3 regions of the Desulfovulcanus ferrireducens genome follow, and region 3 is predicted to be linked to each of the others. Evidence: riboswitches for the same ligand, from Rfam matches in the RefSeq annotation. Region 3 holds a riboswitch; each other region holds the start of a gene.
What was found. A riboswitch is a leader RNA that binds a small molecule or an ion and turns the genes downstream of it on or off. The one in region 3 is predicted to bind cobalamin.
Positions count from the first base shown of each region.

Region 1 (6,233 bases), on a different contig from region 3:
GTTGGGAAGTTAAGAAACAGCGATTCTTTCCCCTATCTTCTTAATTTCTTATCCTCCTATCTTCTCAAAAAGAGGGGGCGTAGCTCAGCTGGGAGAGCGCAGGCTTCGCAAGTCTGAGGTCGGGGGTTCAAATCCCCTCGCCTCCACCAATTTATATGCACTGTAACCTGTCGATATTAAAAAAATGTTGACAAGTAAGATTTAAATCTTCTATAATTGTTTATTGTCGGGATGTGGCGCAGTCTGGGAGCGCACTTGAATGGGGTTCAAGGGGTCGGAGGTTCAAATCCTCTCATCCCGACCAGCAAGACAGTAAAGGGGCAAATTAACCACGCTACAGGCAGGTATAATTTGTCCCTTTTTATTTTTTTCAGAGATAGTTCAATCATGCATGAGTTTGTGGTCAAACCCTACTCAGAGGGCAATTTTTCATAGTTTTTTCAATCCTGATTTCTTTCATGCTGGTCCAAAGATTTGGACCTAGCTATAGCTTGCTTGCGGACAGAGCATAATGGGATATTTAGGGTAAACAAATATTTTTTTAATTATAGCTGAGTTGAGCCATTTTCACTCAATGGGTGAGATTGCCACGGACAGCTTCGCTGCCCTCGCAATGACAATCTCGCCCCTGTCATTGCGAGTGGAACAAAGTGTAGCGAACCAATCTCAAAGTTTGAACTGCAAAAAAAATCGCTCAATTTAAACTGTCGATAGTTATGGTCAGTATCGCAAAATATTTACCCCATTCACTCTGATGCTCTGCTTTTCCGCAAGCTTCGCCAAGATGGCTTGTTCAAGCCGTTTGTAATGCATTTCAGAAACCAAGGCTTTCAATCAGCGGTTAAAATTTGGTCACAGACTCTTATGTTATTGAAAAAATAATCTCGCATAAACGGTCTACATCTAGGTAGGGGGCAGAGTCTTTAGTGACCAATGGATAACGGATAACCTTAATCCCCCAGGTGGATAGCTCCTCTCCCCGGATTCCTCCGGCATACCTGTTGGTATCGACATCCATCACTACAAAGTTTAACAACTTGCTTATGTTCAGGGAAGATTTATCCTTTCTCAAGTATTTCAATAAAATTTTGATCTGTTTCGAGAGGTTTATCCCCTGCAACTCCGGGTCAATTCCTGTGTTGGGAATAAATATTTTCGGGCAGGGGTTTTGACCTATAGCTTCACCAACTCCCTTGGGCAAAAGATTGGCAATTAGGCTGGTATAAAAACTACCCATAGGGTAGCAGATCAAATCTGCGTTTAATATCAAGTCCCTGGTTTTAGTATCAACTTGCACCTCAATAGGCAGAAGTGATGTGTTGTCTTCTACCAAATAGATATCATTAATTCTGGATTGGATCGCCTGCACCTCTTTACCTGTCAAAAGATGCTGGCCAACTATCTTTTGTCCGTTTTCCAGTTCAGCCGCCAGATGCAGGCTTCTGTTGACCACTGGCCGGACTACTCCCCTGGAGTTTACCAGGCGGGAAAATTCTTCAACTGCCCTGTCAATCTTCCGGTTACTCTTTAAGTAGAGCCCAGCAAGAACAAGATTGCCCAGGCTTGCCCTGTTGAAGTCAAAGTCCGCAGATAAATTTTGTTCAACTATGCGCAGGTAATCACAAATATTTTCGCGTATGGAGTGGGGGACTTTAAGGAAAAGATGACTACTCCCGTTTACTATATCACCCCAAATCATGCTCAAGTTTTTTTGAGGGAGATTGTTGGGAAAGCGATAAGAAAGCAGAGCCCGCACTTCAGGGATTCCAGGAACGCTTTTATCAGCTAGCGCCAAAAGTCTGTTGCGTAAATCCCCAACTGCGGGCATGCGTAGAGCATGCCTTAACCTGGCAGAGCTGCCACCTGAATCAAAGGGAGTGATAATGTGGATGGAGTTATGAGTGTATTGGATGAGCTTCTGGCTTAACGCCTTGAGAGCACTACCTCCACTAAAAAAAAGAATCTTCGGGCCATGGGGCGCGTTTGTTTGCAATCGCTCAATTTTGACCAGATCTGGCCGGATAACCTCTACGGTTTCATCAAGTCCGCCCTTACTCCATTTTATGGAAAGATTATTTTTCATAATATACTAAAGTCTGATTTTGGTTTATCTTGACATGTTCATAGCTTCAATTTATTAATTATAATTCATTTTAAATTTGTTAAACTAACTAATCAACCTTTGAAAGGAGTTTTTATGGCCAAAGAAGAAGCCATTGAGGTGGAAGGTGTTGTTGAAGAAGCACTGCCCAATGCCATGTTTAGAGTTAAATTGGATAATGGGCATGTGGTACTTGGGCATATTTCTGGCAAAATGCGTAAATACTATATTCGTATTTTGCCGGGAGACAGGGTCAAGGTTGAGCTTTCCCCTTACGATCTAACTAGGGGCAGGATTACGTATCGTTTCAAGTAGCAACTCATAGTCTGGAGTTTAAAACAAGCTAAAGTTAAAATAAATAGTTTTTTAAGACAAACGTAAGAAAAAAGACTGGCATTAAGACTAAAAGTATTCGTCTGTTTATCTATTGTATCTATTGATAACACCATGTTTTAATTGCCTCTGTCTTTGGCGGAACAATTTTTAAATTGAAATTTACAATTTTGATAAATTTGTTAATGTTTGAGTCTGTGCATATTTAACCACATGCCTGAAATAGATTTACATACCCATTCGACTGCCTCTGATGGTACCTTGACCCCCACCGAACTGGTTCGACTGGCTAAAAAACAAGGTTTGAAGGCCATTGCCCTTACTGACCACGATACAATCAGAGGGCTTGCCTCTGCCTTGCAGGCAGGAAAAGAACTAGGTCTAGAAGTCATCCCCGGCTGTGAATTAAGCGTGGATTATCCGGACGGGATTATGCATATCCTCGGTCTGTGGCTTAGGCCTGAAGCGGAGCAGCTGGATGCAGCTTTGAGGTCTTTGCAGGCCAAGCGGAATAAGCGCAACGAGCTGATGATTGCCAAGCTCCAAGACTTAGGCCTGGACATCACTTATGCAGAAGTCAAAGAATTGGCCGGGGGAGGAAGTGTGGGGCGTCCCCATCTGGCCCAGGTTTTGATGAAGAAAGGAATTGTTCCCTCTATACAGGAGGCTTTTAATAAGTACCTTGGCCCCCGGGGCAGTGCCTATGTGCCCAAGCAAAAGCTTACTCCTGAAGAAGCTATCTCTTTGCTTAAAAAGGAACAGGCTACCGTAATTTTGGCCCATCCCTTTTCTCTGAATTTGCATTTGCCTGCCTTGGAAAAGGAGCTTGTCCAGCTGAAAAAACTTGGTCTTGACGGAGTAGAAGTCTTGTATTCTGAACATACGCCGGATCAAACTGCTGCCTATTTATACCTCTGTCAGGAATTAGACCTTTTGGTCAGTGGCGGCTCGGATTTCCATGGCACGATCAAACCTCATATTGCCTTGGGAACAGGGAAAGGAAATCTGGACATTCCTTATTCCTTGCTGGAAAAGATAAAGACCAGAAGGCAGGAACAAGGGCTTTGGGTTTAAGAACACCGAAGCGTGTCAGGTATTTTTTTGCACTCCTACATTATCTTCCTTGACAGGAAAAACTTGTTCTCCTTATATTCCCTCTACTTTTAAACAGACATAAAACGCGCTCAGGAAACGGAACACGGTGCAAATCCGTGGCAGACGCGCTGCTGTGACCGGAAAATATTCTGGCTGGCGTATTCACTGGGGAAACCTGGGAAGGATACGCTAACTTAAGCCATTTCCGGAAGCCAGAAGACGTCCTGGGATGCGTCTATTTTCACCTCGCGGTTTGGGTGAAGAATAGAATGGGAGAAGGCCATGCAAATTTGCATGTGGCACTTGTGGATTATTGTCTTTTCTCCTGATTCTAAACAATTCTGACGCAAACCCGCCCGTGAGGGCGGGTTTTTTTATGGCTTTTTGTCAGGCCTGGCGCGTGCTTTATGTCTGCATCTAATTTTCAAAGGAGGAGTTTATGCTCACACATTCATTGGGATTTCCCCGCATTGGCCTGCATCGGGAGTTAAAAAAGGCAGTAGAAAGTTTTTGGAAAGGTGAAATTGACAAGGAGACTCTGTTTCAGAAGGCAAAGGAATTACGTCTTAACCACTGGCGTCTGCAGCATGATGCCGGTATTGACCTTCTGCCTGTTGGGGACTTTTCCTTTTATGACCACATTCTGGATATGACTGCAGCTTTAGGAGCAGTCCCAAAACGTTATAATTGGGAGGGCAGCGAAGTTGATCTGGACACTTATTTTGCCATGGCCCGTGGCACGGCAGGTGAAGATGGTGGGATTATTGCCATGGAAATGACCAAATGGTTTGACACTAATTACCACTATATTGTGCCTGAGTTTACACCCGAACAAACCTTTTCTCTGTCCAGCTCAAAGCTGTTCAATGAAATACGAGAGGCCAAAGAAGCAGGATTCAACAATATCAAGGCTGTTATTCCCGGCCCTTTGACGTATGTCTATCTGGGCAAGTCAAAGGACGACAACTTTGACCGGTGGGATCATCTTGATGCTATTGTCAATGTGTACGAAGAGATTATTGCGGGGGTGAGGAGGGAATTAACGTGGATTCAAATTGATGAACCCATCCTGGTGTTAGACCTGCCAGATCATGTCCGCGCCCGTTTCCAAAACGTTTATGAGCGGCTGGCCAAGGCAAAAGGAGAGGCCAGAATTATGCTGGCCACATATTTTGGAGATATTCTGGAGCACAAGGATATTGTCATGTCCCTGCCCATAGACGGACTACACCTGGATCTTGTTCGCTCCCCTTATCAACTCGGTCCCATTTTAGCTGAACTTCCCTCTTCTATGACCCTTTCCTTAGGGATTGTGGATGGCCGAAATATATGGCGGGTAGATATGGACAAGGGACTGCAGATGATAACAAAAGCCTGCACAGCTCTGGGTGCCGATAGGGTACTCCTTGGACCGTCATGTTCGTTGTTGCATGTGCCCATTGATCTGGAGGAGGAAAAAAAACTAAATCCCGAAATCAGGTCCTGGATGGCCTTTGCCAAACAAAAATGTTTTGAGTTGCGCGTTTTAGCTGATGCAATAGATAAAAAAGTTGTCCGGAATATTCTTGCTGAAAACAGGAAAATAATGGCCAGCAGACAAAATAGTCCCTTGGTCAAAAATGAACAAGTGCAAAGAGAACTGCGGGCCACTGACGAATATATGTTTAAACGTAGCGCTCCTTATTCTGAGCGCAGACAAAAGCAACGGGCACATCTAAATCTGCCCCTTTTACCAACCACAACCATCGGTTCTTTTCCTCAGACCGCTGAAATACGAAGCACACGCCGCAAGTTTAAAACAGGGCAGATGAGTCAGGAAGATTATGTTCGGGCCATGCAGGGTTTTATTCAGGATACGGTGGCCAGGCAGGAACAAATTGGCCTGGACGTGCTTGTGCATGGAGAGCCTGAACGAAACGATATGGTTGAATATTTTGGCGAGCAACTGGCGGGCTATTGTTTTACGGAAAATGGCTGGGTGCAGAGTTATGGCACACGTTGTGTTAAGCCCCCTATCATTTATGGGGATGTGTACCGTCCCAAAACCATGACTGTAGACTGGATCACCTATGCCCAATCACTGACTGCAAAACCCGTTAAAGGCATGCTCACCGGGCCCATAACTATGCTCTGCTGGAGCTTTGTCCGTGACGACCAACCACGCAGCCTGACCTGTAAGCAGATTGCCATGGCTATTCGCAAAGAAGTGCAGGATCTGGAAAAGGCCGGGGTTAAAATTATCCAGATTGACGAGCCAGCCCTGCGCGAGGGCCTGCCTTTAAAGCGTAAACATTGGCATGAATATCTGGACTGGGCCGTTAATTGTTTTCGTCTGGCCACGTCAGGAGTAAAAGAGGAAACCCAAATCCACACTCACATGTGTTATTGCGACTTTGAAGACATTATCGAGTGGATTGCAGCTATGGATGCTGATGTAATCAGCATTGAGGCCAGCCGCAGCCAGATGACACTTCTGGATACATTCAAGGAATTCAAGTACCCTAATGAAATAGGGCCGGGGATTTATGATATTCATAGCCCGCGCGTGCCTTCTGTGGAAGAAATGGTCTCTTTGCTTCGCCGGGCGCTTCAGGTAATTCCGGCAGAGCGCTTATGGGTAAACCCTGATTGCGGACTGAAAACTCGCGACTGGGCTGAGACCATGGCTTCCTTAAAAAATATGGTTGGGGCGGCCGGAATACTA
Region 1 is NZ_JAGUQP010000046.1:405-6,637, forward strand. It holds tRNA gene KFV02_RS11115 (tRNA-Ala) at 74-149, shown strand; tRNA gene KFV02_RS11120 (tRNA-Pro) at 228-304, shown strand; gene KFV02_RS11125 (GAK system CofD-like protein) at 863-2,083, opposite strand; gene infA (translation initiation factor IF-1) at 2,198-2,416, shown strand; gene KFV02_RS11135 (PHP domain-containing protein) at 2,648-3,508, shown strand; cobalamin riboswitch at 3,603-3,772, shown strand; gene metE (5-methyltetrahydropteroyltriglutamate--homocysteine S-methyltransferase) at 3,969-6,233, shown strand, end outside.
Region 1: it holds a riboswitch for cobalamin, as region 3 does, so the genes downstream of both, metE (5-methyltetrahydropteroyltriglutamate--homocysteine S-methyltransferase) here and KFV02_RS06320 (hypothetical protein) in region 3, are expected to answer to the same signal.

Region 2 (6,508 bases), on a different contig from region 3:
TGCTCTGGTTCGCGACGCCCAGGGCCAGAAAATGAGTAAATCCAAGGGCAATGTTATTGATCCGCTGCTCATGATGGATAAATTTGGCACTGATGCCTTCAGATTTACACTGACTGCCTTTGCTGCCATGGGCCGGGACATCAAGATGAGCGAAGAGCGCATTGAGGGCTACCGCCATTTTATCAATAAGATCTGGAACGCAGCCAGATTTGCGCTGATGCACTTAACAGAGGAAGAAAAAATTGAGTTTGAGCCGGCCAAAATTAGTGAAAGCGGTGGCTTGACTCACCAATGGATCTTGCATCGCCTTGAAGAAGTGAAAGAGGAGGTGCGCAAGGCTTTAGAAGCTTACCGGTTTAACGATGCAGCCGGGGTACTATATCAATTTGTCTGGCATGAGTTTTGTGACTGGTACCTGGAGATGATCAAGCCAGAGCTCTATGGTCAGGACGAAGAAGTCAAATCCCTGGCCAGGGGCTGTTTGAAACAGGTTTTAAGTGAAATTTTGGTTCTTTTACATCCCATTATTCCTTTTGTTACTCAGGAAGTATGGAGCTATATCCCTGGACAGGAAAATCCAAATTTGGCCCGGGAGCCATTTCCAGAGAGTCGGCCGGAATGTTTGCAGCCAGATGTGGTAGAGAGGATGGAGTTTTTACAACAAGTTGTAGTTAGTGTGCGAAACATTCGTTCGGAGCTTGGTATTGGACCTTCGCAGAAACTTAAACTTTATGTACGCGTCGAAGGAGAGGACAGAGACTTTTTGCTTGGCCAAAAAAGTTTAATTATGCATTTGGCCCGCTTGGAATCGATGCAGGCCGAACCTGATTTGACTCCGCCGCCTGGTGCAGCTTCTAATGTGGTTAAGGGGCATGAGCTCTATGTGCCGGTCAAAGACCTGGTGGATATAGAAAGTGAACTTGCAAGGCTTGATAAGGAACTAAAGAAAATCAACAAGGAGCTGGAATTTGTCAGCCGCAAACTGTCCAACGAGGGATTTGTGAACAAGGCCCCAGCTCATGTGGTGGACAAAGAAAAGCGTAAACTGAATGAATTTGAGGAAAAAAAAGTAAAGCTAGAAAAATTAAGAGAGCGGCTTGCTGGACTGAAATAGGAGGCACATTAAGCGATGTCTAAAGTCTATTTATTGGGAGCAGGGCCTGGCGATCCTGGGCTTTTGACCATAAAGGCCAAAAATATCTTGGAAAAGGCTGACGTTGTTGTTTACGACTATCTGGCTAATAAGGAGTTTTTAAAGTTTTGCCGCAAGGATGCAGAAATTATCTATGTAGGCAAGAAAGGCGGAGATCACACCCTGCCCCAGGACAAGATTAATGATTTGTTGGTGGACAGGGCCAAAAAGGGGCTGGTTGTGGCCAGGCTCAAAGGCGGCGATCCCTATGTTTTTGGTCGGGGCGGGGAAGAGGCAGAGGAGCTTATCGAAGCAGGTCTTGATTTTGAAGTGGTTCCGGGGGTGACTTCGGCTGTGGCCGCGCCGGCTTATGCTGGTATTCCCTTGACCCATAGAAGGTATGCCTCTTCAGTATCGTTTATCACTGGTCACGAAGACCCGGACAAGCCCGAGAGCGCTCATAATTGGCAGGCCCTGGCCTCTGGAACAAGTACCCTGGTCTTTTTTATGGGCGTGAAAAATCTGGAATATATTAGTACCAACCTTATCCAGGCTGGCATGCGTCCGGATATGCCGGCAAGCCTCATCCATTGGGGAACAACCTGTCGCCAAAGAACACTGGTGTCCACTATTGCTGAAATAGCTGACCAGGCCAGAGCGAAGGGGTTTAGACCTCCATCTCTTTTGGTGGTCGGGGAAGTGGTTAAATTAAAAGATAAGCTGGATTGGTTCGAAAAGCTGCCACTTTTGGGTAAAGGCGTGGTTGTGACTCGGGCCAGGGAACAAGCCAGCGTCTTGGTAAGCAAGCTGGAAGCACTTGGCGCATGCTGTTATGAGTTCCCAACCATCAAGATCAAGCCTCTGGATGATTACTCTCATTTAAGAGAGGCCATCACAAATCTGGATTTTTACCAATGGATTGTTTTTACCTCTGTCAATGGGGTCAAATTCTTCTGGCAACAGCTGAGAAGCATGGGCTATGATGCCCGCGCTCTCGGGCTGACGCAGGTGGCAGCAATTGGGCCGGCCACGGCTTCTGCTTTGAGAGAAAGGGGGATTTTTGCTGACTTTATTCCTGATAAATACGTGGCGGAATCCGTGGTGGAAGGGCTTTTAAAAATGGGGATCAAGGGCAAAAAAGTGCTCATTCCCAGGGCCAAGAAGGCACGGGAGGTCCTACCGGAAAACCTGAGACGTGCCGGGGCAGAGGTAGATATTTTACCTGTTTACGAAACAGTATTAAGCCAGGAAAGCGACGCTAACGCTGATGTCCTCTTAGAGCAGATTAATGAAGGAAAAATTCAATATATTACCTTTACCAGTTCTTCTACTGTTGAGAATTTCTTTAGTCTCCTCGATGCTGAGAAACTTAAACCTTATGTATCTGCCGCAGAAGGCGGAAACGGTATAAAATTGGCCTGCATAGGTCCTATTACGGCTAGAACATTACAGAAGTATGGTTTTGATGCCCATATTCAGCCAGAAGAATTTACTATAGATGGCTTGGTGAAAGCTATAGTTGAATAGTTGAGTAGGTAAGTAGTTGAGTGGTTTAGTTGTTTTGTATTATTAAGAGAATAAATTAACTTAACCACTCAAACAAAAAAGGAGGATCAATGGCCTTACCCATAGCTGTTTTAATCTCAGGAAGCGGGTCGAATCTGCAATCCATAATTGATAAAATAGAACAGAAAGTGCTTCATGCCGAAATCAAGGTGGTTATCAGCAATAAACCCGATGCCTACGGACTAACAAGAGCCAAAAAGCATAATTTGCGCACGGAAGTTATCGAGCATCAAAATTTTTCTTCCCGCGAGGACTTTGATCAGGCCATGGTCCGGGTTATCAAGGAAGCAGGTGCAGAAGCGGTAATTCTGGCCGGATTTATGCGGATATTGACTCCTGCGTTCATTCAGGCCTTTCCCAATAAAATTTTAAATATACATCCTGCAATTTTACCCAGTTTTCCAGGCGTGCGTGTCCAGGCCCAGGCAGCTGATTATGGGGTGCGTTTTTCCGGGTGTACAGTGCATTTTGTGGACGAGAAAATGGATAATGGTCCGATTATTATCCAGGCTGTTGTGCCGGCCTATGTCAGCGATGATGGCCAGAGCCTCGGGCAGCGTATCTTGAATTGGGAGCATCGGATTTACCCTCAGGCTATTGAGTGGCTGGCCCAGGGAAGGCTTAAGATTGTGGGCAGAAAAGTGGAAGTGAGGGATTGCCCTCCGGTTTTTGTGCAAGCGGATGAAACAGCACCAGCCTTTGTCAATCCAGGACTGGAGCCGGGTTTTTAGTCACGCCAGACCAGGGATTTTGGGTTTAATTTAAAAAGTCTCGCCCTCTAATTAGTCGAATTATTTATTTTTTTATTTTTTCTTGTATCCTGCCTCTGGTGGGATTATAATTTCTGCCGCCATGATTTACTCCAGGTGGCCGCGCGGCCTTAATAGGGAACTCCGGTGAGAGTCCGGGGCGGTCCCGCCGCTGTAATTCCCGTGAAGGTTTTCTCCAGGTCATGACCACTGTCCTGCATTCCTGCTTAGGAGAAGTTAGGCAGATAGGATGTTGGGAAGTTAGGAAGATTGAAGAACACGGAAAAGGAGATGGGACTTTCGTTTATAAAAACCTATCTCCTAATCTTCTCAACTTCTGAACTTCTTTTTTTAAAAAAGGATGGGAAGGTCGGCAGAAAACCGGGAAGAGCCAGAAGACCTGCCTGGAGCTTGTCATGATTTTCTCTGCACGAGGATGCAGGGGAAATATTTATTTTATCCTCAAAATACTTAAGATTCTGAATTTTAAACCAAGGTACCCTAAATTTATTTTCGGAATGTCAGATAAGAATAACTCCTGCGTATCGCCCTGGGTGGCATTGCGCGGATATGAACCGTTAAGTTTATGTGACTGGCCGGGCAAGGTGACCGCGGTATTGTTTTTTGGTGGATGCAATCTGCGTTGCCCCACATGCCATAATGCCAGGCTTGCCTGGGAACCGCAAAGTTTACCCCAATTGGACCGGGGGATGGTTCTGGAAAGAATAGATCATGACAAAACCTGGTTGGATGGATTAGTGGTTAGTGGGGGGGAGCCAACTATCTTGGCGGGGCTTGAACAAGTCCTGACCACCTTAAGGGTATTTAATCTTCCGGTTAAGCTTGATACCAATGGTCTGCGGCCAGATGTGGTCAAGCTGGTCCTGGAAAAGGATTTGGTCCGGATGGTAGCCGTGGATGTCAAAGGCCCCTGGGGAAAATATCCCCAGCTGACTGGAAATAAGGTTAGCTCACAAAAAGCACAAAAATGTCTGGAAGCCATCTTTGATATGGCTAAAAAATGGCCGAACAGATTTATCTTTCGATGTACCAGGGTACCGAGTTTAACAGAAGATGATATGCATGAAGTTCAAACCTACCTGCCCAAAGGATTTGAATTGGTAGAGCAGACGTTCGTTAATGTTGAATGATTAATGTTGGATGTTTAATTAAAGAAGTGAAAGATAATATAATAGTTTAAAAGACATATAAATTTGCTTCAATGGTTATTGAATTATATAATTTTCTGGTAGATGATAAAAGAGAATATGTGATGTCTAAACAATTGTTAGAATGCGGAACATCAATTGGTGCAAATGTTAATGAAGCTCAGGTAGGATTTAGTAAAAAAGATTTTTTAGCGAAGATGTCTATTTCAGCTAAAGAAGCAAGAGAGACGCATTATTGGCTAAACTTATTAAAAGATAGTGGCTATATTGATCCTGATAAGCCGAAAGTAAAGCTCCTGTTTGATGAAATTGAGAGTATTATGAAAATTTTAACAAGCATAATAAAGACTGGACAACAGAATAAAAAATAATTCAACATTCAAAATTATCTGAAAGGAGATATATTTATGCCTAAACAAATCAAAAAGAGAGACGGCCGGCTGGAAACCTGGTCTGTAGATAGGATCGCCCAGGCTATTTTCAAGGCCTTAAAGGCCAGCGGGATTAAAGATCCTCTTTTGGCCAAAAGACTGGCCATGAAAGTGGAAAACAAGCTTGCAGATTTGGACATACCTGAGCAAGAGCAGGTCCAGGATATGGTGGAATTGGTCCTCATGGAGTCCAGGCTGTATCAGGCTGCTAAAAAATATATTTTATACCGGGAAAAGAGACGGGAGATTCGTAGCCAGAAAGAGGCCTTTTTAGATATCAAAGATACCATTGACAGCTACATGAACAAGTCTGATTGGCGGGTTAATGAGAATGCCAACATGGCCCACTCTTTTCAGGGGCTGATGCTGCATTTGTCCGGATCTGTGCAGGCCAGGTACGCCTTGGAAAAATATCCGGAAGAGATTCGTTTGGCCCATGAACATGGTTATTTTCATATCCATGACCTGTCTTTTGGCCTGGCTGGTTACTGTGCCGGATGGAGTTTGCGTGACCTTCTCCTGGAAGGGTTCAACCTGGAAGGACGGTGTTCTTCCGGTCCGGCCAAACATTTTGATTCTGCTTTGGGGCAGATGGTCAACTTTTTGGGCACTCTGCAAAATGAATGGGCCGGCGCACAGGCCTTTAATAATGTGGATACTTATCTCGCCCCCTTTGTCCGTTATGATGGCCTTGATTACCACCAGGTTAAGCAGGCCATGCAGAAATTTGTCTTTAACCTGAACACCACTTCCAGATGGGGGGGACAGAGCCCGTTCACCAATTTAACATTTGATCTGGTTCCACCTAAACATATTGCCAAAGAAGCAGTGATTATTGGTGGGAAGCTGCAAAATGAGACCTATGGGGATTTTGTCCCGGAAATGGAAATGATTAACAGGGCCTTTTTAGAGGTCATGCTGGAAGGTGATTACCATGGGCGCATCTTTTCTTTCCCCATTCCCACCTATAATGTGACGCCTGATTTCCCTTGGGAAAGTGAGGTCGGCGAACTGCTGCTCAAGCTTACAGCAAAATATGGTGTGCCTTATTTCCAGAATTTTATCAATTCAGACTTAAATCCCGAAGATGTGCGTTCCATGTGCTGCCGTTTGCAGATGGATTTAAGGGAGCTGAGGAAAAGAACCGGAGGTCTGTTTGGGGCGGGTGATTTGACCGGGTCTATTGGCGTAGTCACCTTGAACCTGCCTAAGCTGGCTTTTTTGGCTCAGGGTGAAGAGGACTTTTTAGATTTAATCGCTGAATATGCAGAGCTGGCAAAGGACTCTCTGGAATTTAAACGCAAGCTCATTTGCGATAACATGGAAAAAGGTCTTTTCCCCTTTTCTAGAAGGTACTTAAAAAATGGCCTTAAAGGTCATTTTAGTACTATTGGCTTGGTAGGCGGACACGAAGCCTGCATGAATCTGTTGGGCAAGGGTATTGAAACCGAGGCCGGCATG
Region 2 is NZ_JAGUQP010000025.1:2,194-8,701, reverse strand. It holds gene KFV02_RS09070 (valine--tRNA ligase) at 1-1,114, shown strand, start outside; gene cobA (uroporphyrinogen-III C-methyltransferase) at 1,130-2,659, shown strand; gene purN (phosphoribosylglycinamide formyltransferase) at 2,749-3,429, shown strand; cobalamin riboswitch at 3,546-3,869, shown strand; gene KFV02_RS09055 (anaerobic ribonucleoside-triphosphate reductase activating protein) at 3,864-4,598, shown strand; partial or broken gene KFV02_RS09050 (four helix bundle protein) at 4,661-4,987, shown strand; gene KFV02_RS09045 (ribonucleoside triphosphate reductase) at 5,024-6,508, shown strand, end outside.
Region 2: it holds a riboswitch for cobalamin, as region 3 does, so the genes downstream of both, KFV02_RS09055 (anaerobic ribonucleoside-triphosphate reductase activating protein) here and KFV02_RS06320 (hypothetical protein) in region 3, are expected to answer to the same signal.

Region 3 (6,508 bases):
TTTTCGCAACATCCCTTCCCGAAGGCAAGGATTAAAACGACCATTACCTTTTTACTGAAATCAAGGATATTAATCGATTTAAAAACCTGAACCATCTCAAATGTTACATAGGTCTTGTCGGGTGCATCAGCTAGTTGCTCTGATTACGTCATTCTGAGCAAAGCGAAGAATCCCGTTCGCTACGGCAGGAGATCCTTCGGTCCTTCCGCTCCCTTAGAATGACGAAAAGTGGAAAATACTTTTGAGTTAGAACGCTAGCGGGTCCACCCGATCAAATGGAGGACATGGGCAAGAACTGTTTTCGTTGGCATAATAATGGTTTACAAACCAAAAGAGAAAAAATATACAGCAAAACAAAATCTACTGGATTAAAGTGAGCAAATATGTCTACTATCTGGTATAATTTGGTAAAAACAAGGATAAATCTGTCAAAGATCAGGGCAAATTTTTTGTTTTTGAAAACCATGGCCCCTAACCCTATCCCTGTGATCAAAGCTGATGCCTACGGACATGGGCTGGCCCCTGTGGCCACGACTCTGGCCCAGGCCGGGGCCAAAATCCTGGCTGTTGGTACCGTTGATGAGGCAGTGGTTTTGCGGGAGGTTCCTTTTGACGGGGAGATCATTTCTTTACTCGGACCTGTGACAAAAGAAGACTATGAAAAGATTGTGCCCCATAAAATCATGCCTTTTATCTATACGTGGGAACAGATGGCTTACTTGCAAGAATATATTGGAAATGACAGGCAGGTAAGTATCGCCCTTAAATTTGATACGGGCATGGCCAGACTAGGCTTTACCAGGGACGACGTGCCAAAACTTATCAACAAGCTTAAATCCATGCCCCACGTGCGAGTAAAGATGGTCTGCTCTCACCTGGCCACGGCTGATGATCCGGAAACCAAGGAATTTGTCCTGGCCCAGGGCAAGAAATTTGATACGATTTGCCTGGACCTGCACAAAGGGGGCCTTTCGTTTGCCCGGGTTCTGGTCAATTCTGCCGGCCTACTGGCCTACCCTGAACTTCATTATGATGGCCAACGTCCGGGGATTTCCCTGTACGGCTCCAATCCATTTTGGGGAACCAAGTGGGAGGCAAAGGGACAGAAGCTTACTCCGGCAATGGAGGTCACGGCCCCGGTCCTGTCCGTACATGACCTGTCCAGAGGACAAAGTATAAGTTATGGTCAAACTTTTACTGCCCCGCGAGACATGCAAGTGGCTCTTGTTGCCTGTGGCTATGCAGACAATTACTCCCGCGCTCTGTCCAACAAAGGATGGATGCTTGTCCATGGCAGAAGAGCCCCCGTTATCGGCCGCGTCTGTATGCAACTCACAGCCATAGACATAAGCCATATTCCGCAGACCAGGCCGGGGGACCTGGCCTATGTCTTGGGTGGACAGGGTAAAGAGAAAATCCTGCCGGAAGAGCTGGCCAAATGGTGGGGAACCATCACCTATGAGGTTTTTTGTCTACTAGGGCAAAACACCAGGGAATATGAGTAAAACACGATGTTCAGAAAGGCTAAAAGTTTAAGAGGTAAAAGAAGTTATGCTGGATAAAATCTGGGATGGATTAGCGAATATCCCTTACGGTATCGACCTGGTTAAATTAGCCTTTGTCTTTATTGTCAGCTGGTTAAGTTATGTAGTGAGCCAAAAATACCTGCTCGGTTTGATCAATAAAATTCTTACAAAGACCAAGACCAAATGGGACGATGTATTGATCAAGAACAAGGTGTTTAACCAGTTGATCTTACTGATCCCGGCCATGGTCTTTTATTATGGTCTAAAGGCCCTCCCCACATTGTTTTCCTATGGCCAGAAAATTGTCTCTATTTATGTAACCTTTATTATTATTCTTGTCGTAAACAAACTTCTCGATTCCTTTGTTGACATCTACAATACCTACCCCATTTCAGCCAGGCGCCCCATCAAAGGTTATCTGCAACTAGTCAAAATTTTTGTCTATATTATTGGGGGAATTTTTCTTATCTCCATTATCCTGGATAAATCTCCCTGGGGCCTGATAAGTGGAATTGGTGCTTTGACCGCTGTGCTCATGCTCATTTTTAAGGATACGGTTTTATCCTTTGTGGCCAGCATTCAAATTGCCAGTTACGATCTTTTGCGAAAAGGTGACTGGATTGAGATGCCTGCGTTTGGAGCTGACGGCGATGTCATTGATATTGCCCTGCATACAGTCAAAGTGCAAAATTTTGACAAGACCATTGTGGCAATCCCTACATTTAAGTTTTTGGATCATTCCTTTAAAAACTGGCGGGGGATGGAAGAGGCCGGAGCGCGCAGGATTAAAAGATCTATTTTAATAGACCAGTCCAGCATCAAGTTTCTGGACGACGAGCTCATGGAGCGTTTATCAAAAATAGATATTCTCAAAAGTTATCTGGAGCAAAAAAGGATAGAAATCGAGGAGCACAATAAAAATGTAGGAGCCAGTCCGGAATCAGTGCTCAATGGCCGGCGCCTGACAAACCTGGGTACCTTGCGGGCCTATATCCTGGCTTATCTTAAGTCCCATCCCAATATCAGACAAGACCTGACCCTGATCGTGCGTCATCTACAGCCTACGGCGGATAAAGGTCTGCCACTGGAGATTTACTGCTTTGTGAATGATACAAATTGGGCCAATTACGAGGCTATTCAGGCCGATATTTTTGACCATATCCTGGCTGCCTTGCCAGAATTTCATTTGAGGGCCTATCAGCGCAACGCCCTGGTAGATCGCAGGATATAAACCAGGCTTGTTCATAATGTGTCCTTCACGTGAATAACTTTATTAAATACCCTCACCTGGGCCCGAAACCTGCATACTAACCGAACTGATGTGGATTGTTCTCTCTTTGTTTACCGCCCTTTGCGAGGCCATTAAAGATGGCCTCTGCAAAAAGGGACTACAGGGTAATAATTTTCTGGTCATTGCCTGGGCATGGAAGGCCTTTTCCCTGCCGTTTCTCCTTCCTTTAAGTTTCATAACCCCTGTCCCTGAATATTTAAGTCTGCGTTTTTTGGGGATCCTGGCCCTTGGAGGCGGATTAAATATCCTGGCCACGATCCTGTATATCCGGGCCATCCAAGCCTCTGACCTATCCCTGACCCTGCCTCTCCTTAGTTTTACGCCGATTTTTTTGCTCTTTACTTCTCCGCTCATGGTCGGCGACAAGCCAGAACCTACTGGTTTTTTGGGCGTGTTTCTGATTTTTCTGGGTTCATATATTTTAGGCAGCTCAAAACCTGGCTTTTGGGGGCCCATCAAGGGACTGTTTTCAGAAAAAGGCCCCAGGCTTATGCTTTGTGTAGCCCTTATCTGGAGCATCGCCGCCAATGTGGATAAAATGGGCATAAGGGAGACATCCCCTTTTTTCTGGGCCTTTTGCGTTCAAGCATTTATTGCTTCCGGCCTGACCTTGCTTTTATTCAAACAGCAAAAAAGTATTTCCCTTGGCTCCAGAAAAAACATCTTTTTGCTGAGCCTAATCGGACTATTTACAGCAATGGGGCTCATTTCCCAAATGTCAGCAGTAAACATCGGCTTGGTACCTTATGTAATAGCCATCAAGCGATTAAGCATTGTTTTCGGGGTGATTATTGGTGCACTAGTCTTTAAGGAAAAGGATTTAAAGCTAAGGCTTTGCGGGGCCATGATCATGCTGGCAGGAGTTTTCCTGATGACGGCCTGATTCAATTTCGTTTAGCTTGGATGGACTGAACCGCCTCAACTTCCAGACTCCCACCACCCCACTCACCCACTCTCCCACTCAACCACTCAACCACTCGACTACTCGACCACTCAACTAATTCCCTTGCTTTCCTCTGCGTCCTGAGCTAAAAAAATGTCACTGTTCATTTTATCTTTTGGTGCTTGTAAAGCTTAATAGGGAATCCCGTGAAAATCGGGAGCGGTCCCGCCGCCGTGATTCCCACAAAAGTCAGTCTCCGTGTGCGCCACTGTCCTATTTTGAGTTCTCAAAATGGATGGGAAGGCCGAGGCTGATGGGATGAGCCGGAAGACCTGCCAAAAGATATCCTTTTCTCCTGAACAACGGGGGCTTTGTTCAGGAGGCCGGGTGTATGACTACCTGCTGGGAACGATCAAGCTCAAAGCTTCAGCTTCAAAACGAAGAAAAATTGATACCGGGCGCCCAAACTACATAAAATTTGAGTGCCCGGCTAAAAGAAGCTATAAGCTACCTAGCAGGCCTGTCGCATTTATCCCCATATACACCATTTAGTTATTAGCCCCAAAAAAATTTTGGGAGGTTTATTATGCGTAATTTTTTGGGATTGCGGGTTTTACCCGTTGTGGTGGGACTTTTTTTCTTACTTACCTTGGCAAGTGATGTCCTTGCTCATGGCCATAAGCAAGAGAAAAAAATAGGTATTTTATTGGTGGCTTTCGGCACGACTTATACGCAGGCTCAAAAAGCCTTCACCAATATAGAAAAAAAAGTGCGTCAGGCCTTTCCGGGCATACCTGTGTACTGGGCCTATACGTCAAAGATTATCCGCCATAAATTGGCTAAGAAAGGGCAAAAACTCCTTTCTCCGGCCCAGGCCCTGGCCAAAATGATGGATGAAGGCTTTACCCATGTGGCTGTGCAATCATTGCACACTATTCCAGGCGCGGAATATGATTATCTGGTCCAGGTGGCACAAAGCTTTTCAGGTCTGCCCAAGGGCATACAAAAAATCCTGGTAGGTCATCCGTTATTGGCAACACACGAAGATTTTCAAAAAACAGTTCAGGCCTTGCTCAAAAACATCCCGGCACAAAGAAAACAGGAAGAGGCAGTTCTTTACATGGGGCATGGGTCGTACCATTCGGCCAATGCCTGTTATCCGGCCCTGCAATATTACTTGTGGCAAAAGGACAAAAATATTTTCGTGGGCACTGTAGAAGGTGCGCCATCCCTTGAGGATACTGTCAAGGAACTAAAAAGCCGCGGAATAAAAAAGGCGTATCTCCTTCCGTTTATGTCTGTGGCTGGTGACCATGCCCGCAACGATATGGCCGGAGATGAACCAGACTCCTGGAAATCAGTGCTCACTGCACAAGGAATAGAATGTATACCGGTACTTAAAGGCACGGCTGAATATGATCAGATTGTAGATATCTGGGTCGAACACTTAAAAACTGTAGTGGACCAACTTTAAAGTACGAAAGGGGGTTACCCCGCATCTACAGGACGTATCAGTTTATGCATCGATATGTTACTTATCCTGAGAAAGGACATTTTTATGCCCTGGGTGTTGGCCCGGGTGCGCCAGACCTTTTGACTATCAGGGCTGTGAACATGATTAAAGGGGCAGATGTGATCATCTGCCCCTGTTCAGCCCGTTCTAAAACCAGCCTCGCTTTAGAGGCGATCAAGCCATGGCTTGATCGCCAGGAAATAGTCGAGCATGTCTATCCTATGGATAGGGATGAACAAAAGACATGGACGTCATGGGAGAAAATGGCCTCGTTGGTTGTTAAACGATGCAATCAAAACCAAATAGTGGTGCAGGTCACACTTGGTGATCCGCTGGTCTATAGCACCAGTTGCTATCTTCTGCACCTTTTATCCAAAAGAATGCATCGCTCGATGATCCATGTGGTGCCCGGCATCACTGCATTTCAGGCCGTGAGTGCAAAGCTTGGTTATCCTCTGACCATGCAGGAAGATAGACTTTTGCTCGTTCCTGGCACAGACATGCAGGAAGTGGAGAAATGCCTTACCAGATGTGAAACACTGGTGTTATATAAGGTGGGCAAGAAAATTTCCGAGCTTTACGCTCTTCTTAAAAAACATGGATTGGAACATAGGGCCAAAATGGTCTGTTATGTAGAACAGGAAGATAAAGAGTTTGTCTGTGAAGACCTGGCCCAGGCCTTGAAATCCATGCCCGGCTACCTGGCCACAGTGATTGTGAATATTGGAAGAAGAAAGTGGAATAACCATAAAAGAGCCTGTGACCACACCTTTTCAACTTAATCCCCATGGTTTATTCCAGTCCTGATTTCTTTCATGCTGGTCATGCTGGTACAAAGACTTTCAATCAGCGGTTAAAATAGGGTGTGTCCACTGGCTCAAAAGAGAAGAGGTGAAAAGACGAAGGAGCTAAAAGGTTAAGAGGAAAAGAGGTCTGGAAGAAGGTATGCCGGTAAAGAGCAAGTTAAAAACAGGCCTGAGCACTGGCACGTGTGCAGCTGCCGCGGCCAAGGCTGCAGTTTTACTACTTAGCGGCAGCGTGGACAAAGATGAAGTTCAGGCAGTTGAAATTACCCTGCCCACGGGCAAAAAAATCAAGGTCCCTATTAAAGGGTGGAGCAAGCAGGATAATTTGGCCTGCGCCTGGGTAGAAAAGGATGCCGGCGATGACCCGGACGTAACTCACGGTCTGGAGGTTCATGTACAGGCAAGATTTAACAGCGAAGGCAATAGAATTGAGTTCGTCCGCGGCAAAGGTTTAGGCGTAGTGACCAGACCAGGCCTGCCAGTACCAGT
Region 3 is NZ_JAGUQP010000014.1:22,479-28,986, reverse strand. It holds gene alr (alanine racemase) at 384-1,505, shown strand; gene KFV02_RS06330 (mechanosensitive ion channel family protein) at 1,552-2,757, shown strand; gene KFV02_RS06325 (EamA family transporter) at 2,846-3,700, shown strand; cobalamin riboswitch at 3,860-4,054, shown strand; gene KFV02_RS06320 (hypothetical protein) at 4,019-4,252, shown strand; gene KFV02_RS06315 (sirohydrochlorin cobaltochelatase) at 4,287-5,174, shown strand; gene cobI (precorrin-2 C(20)-methyltransferase) at 5,219-5,995, shown strand; gene cbiD (cobalt-precorrin-5B (C(1))-methyltransferase CbiD) at 6,159-6,508, shown strand, end outside.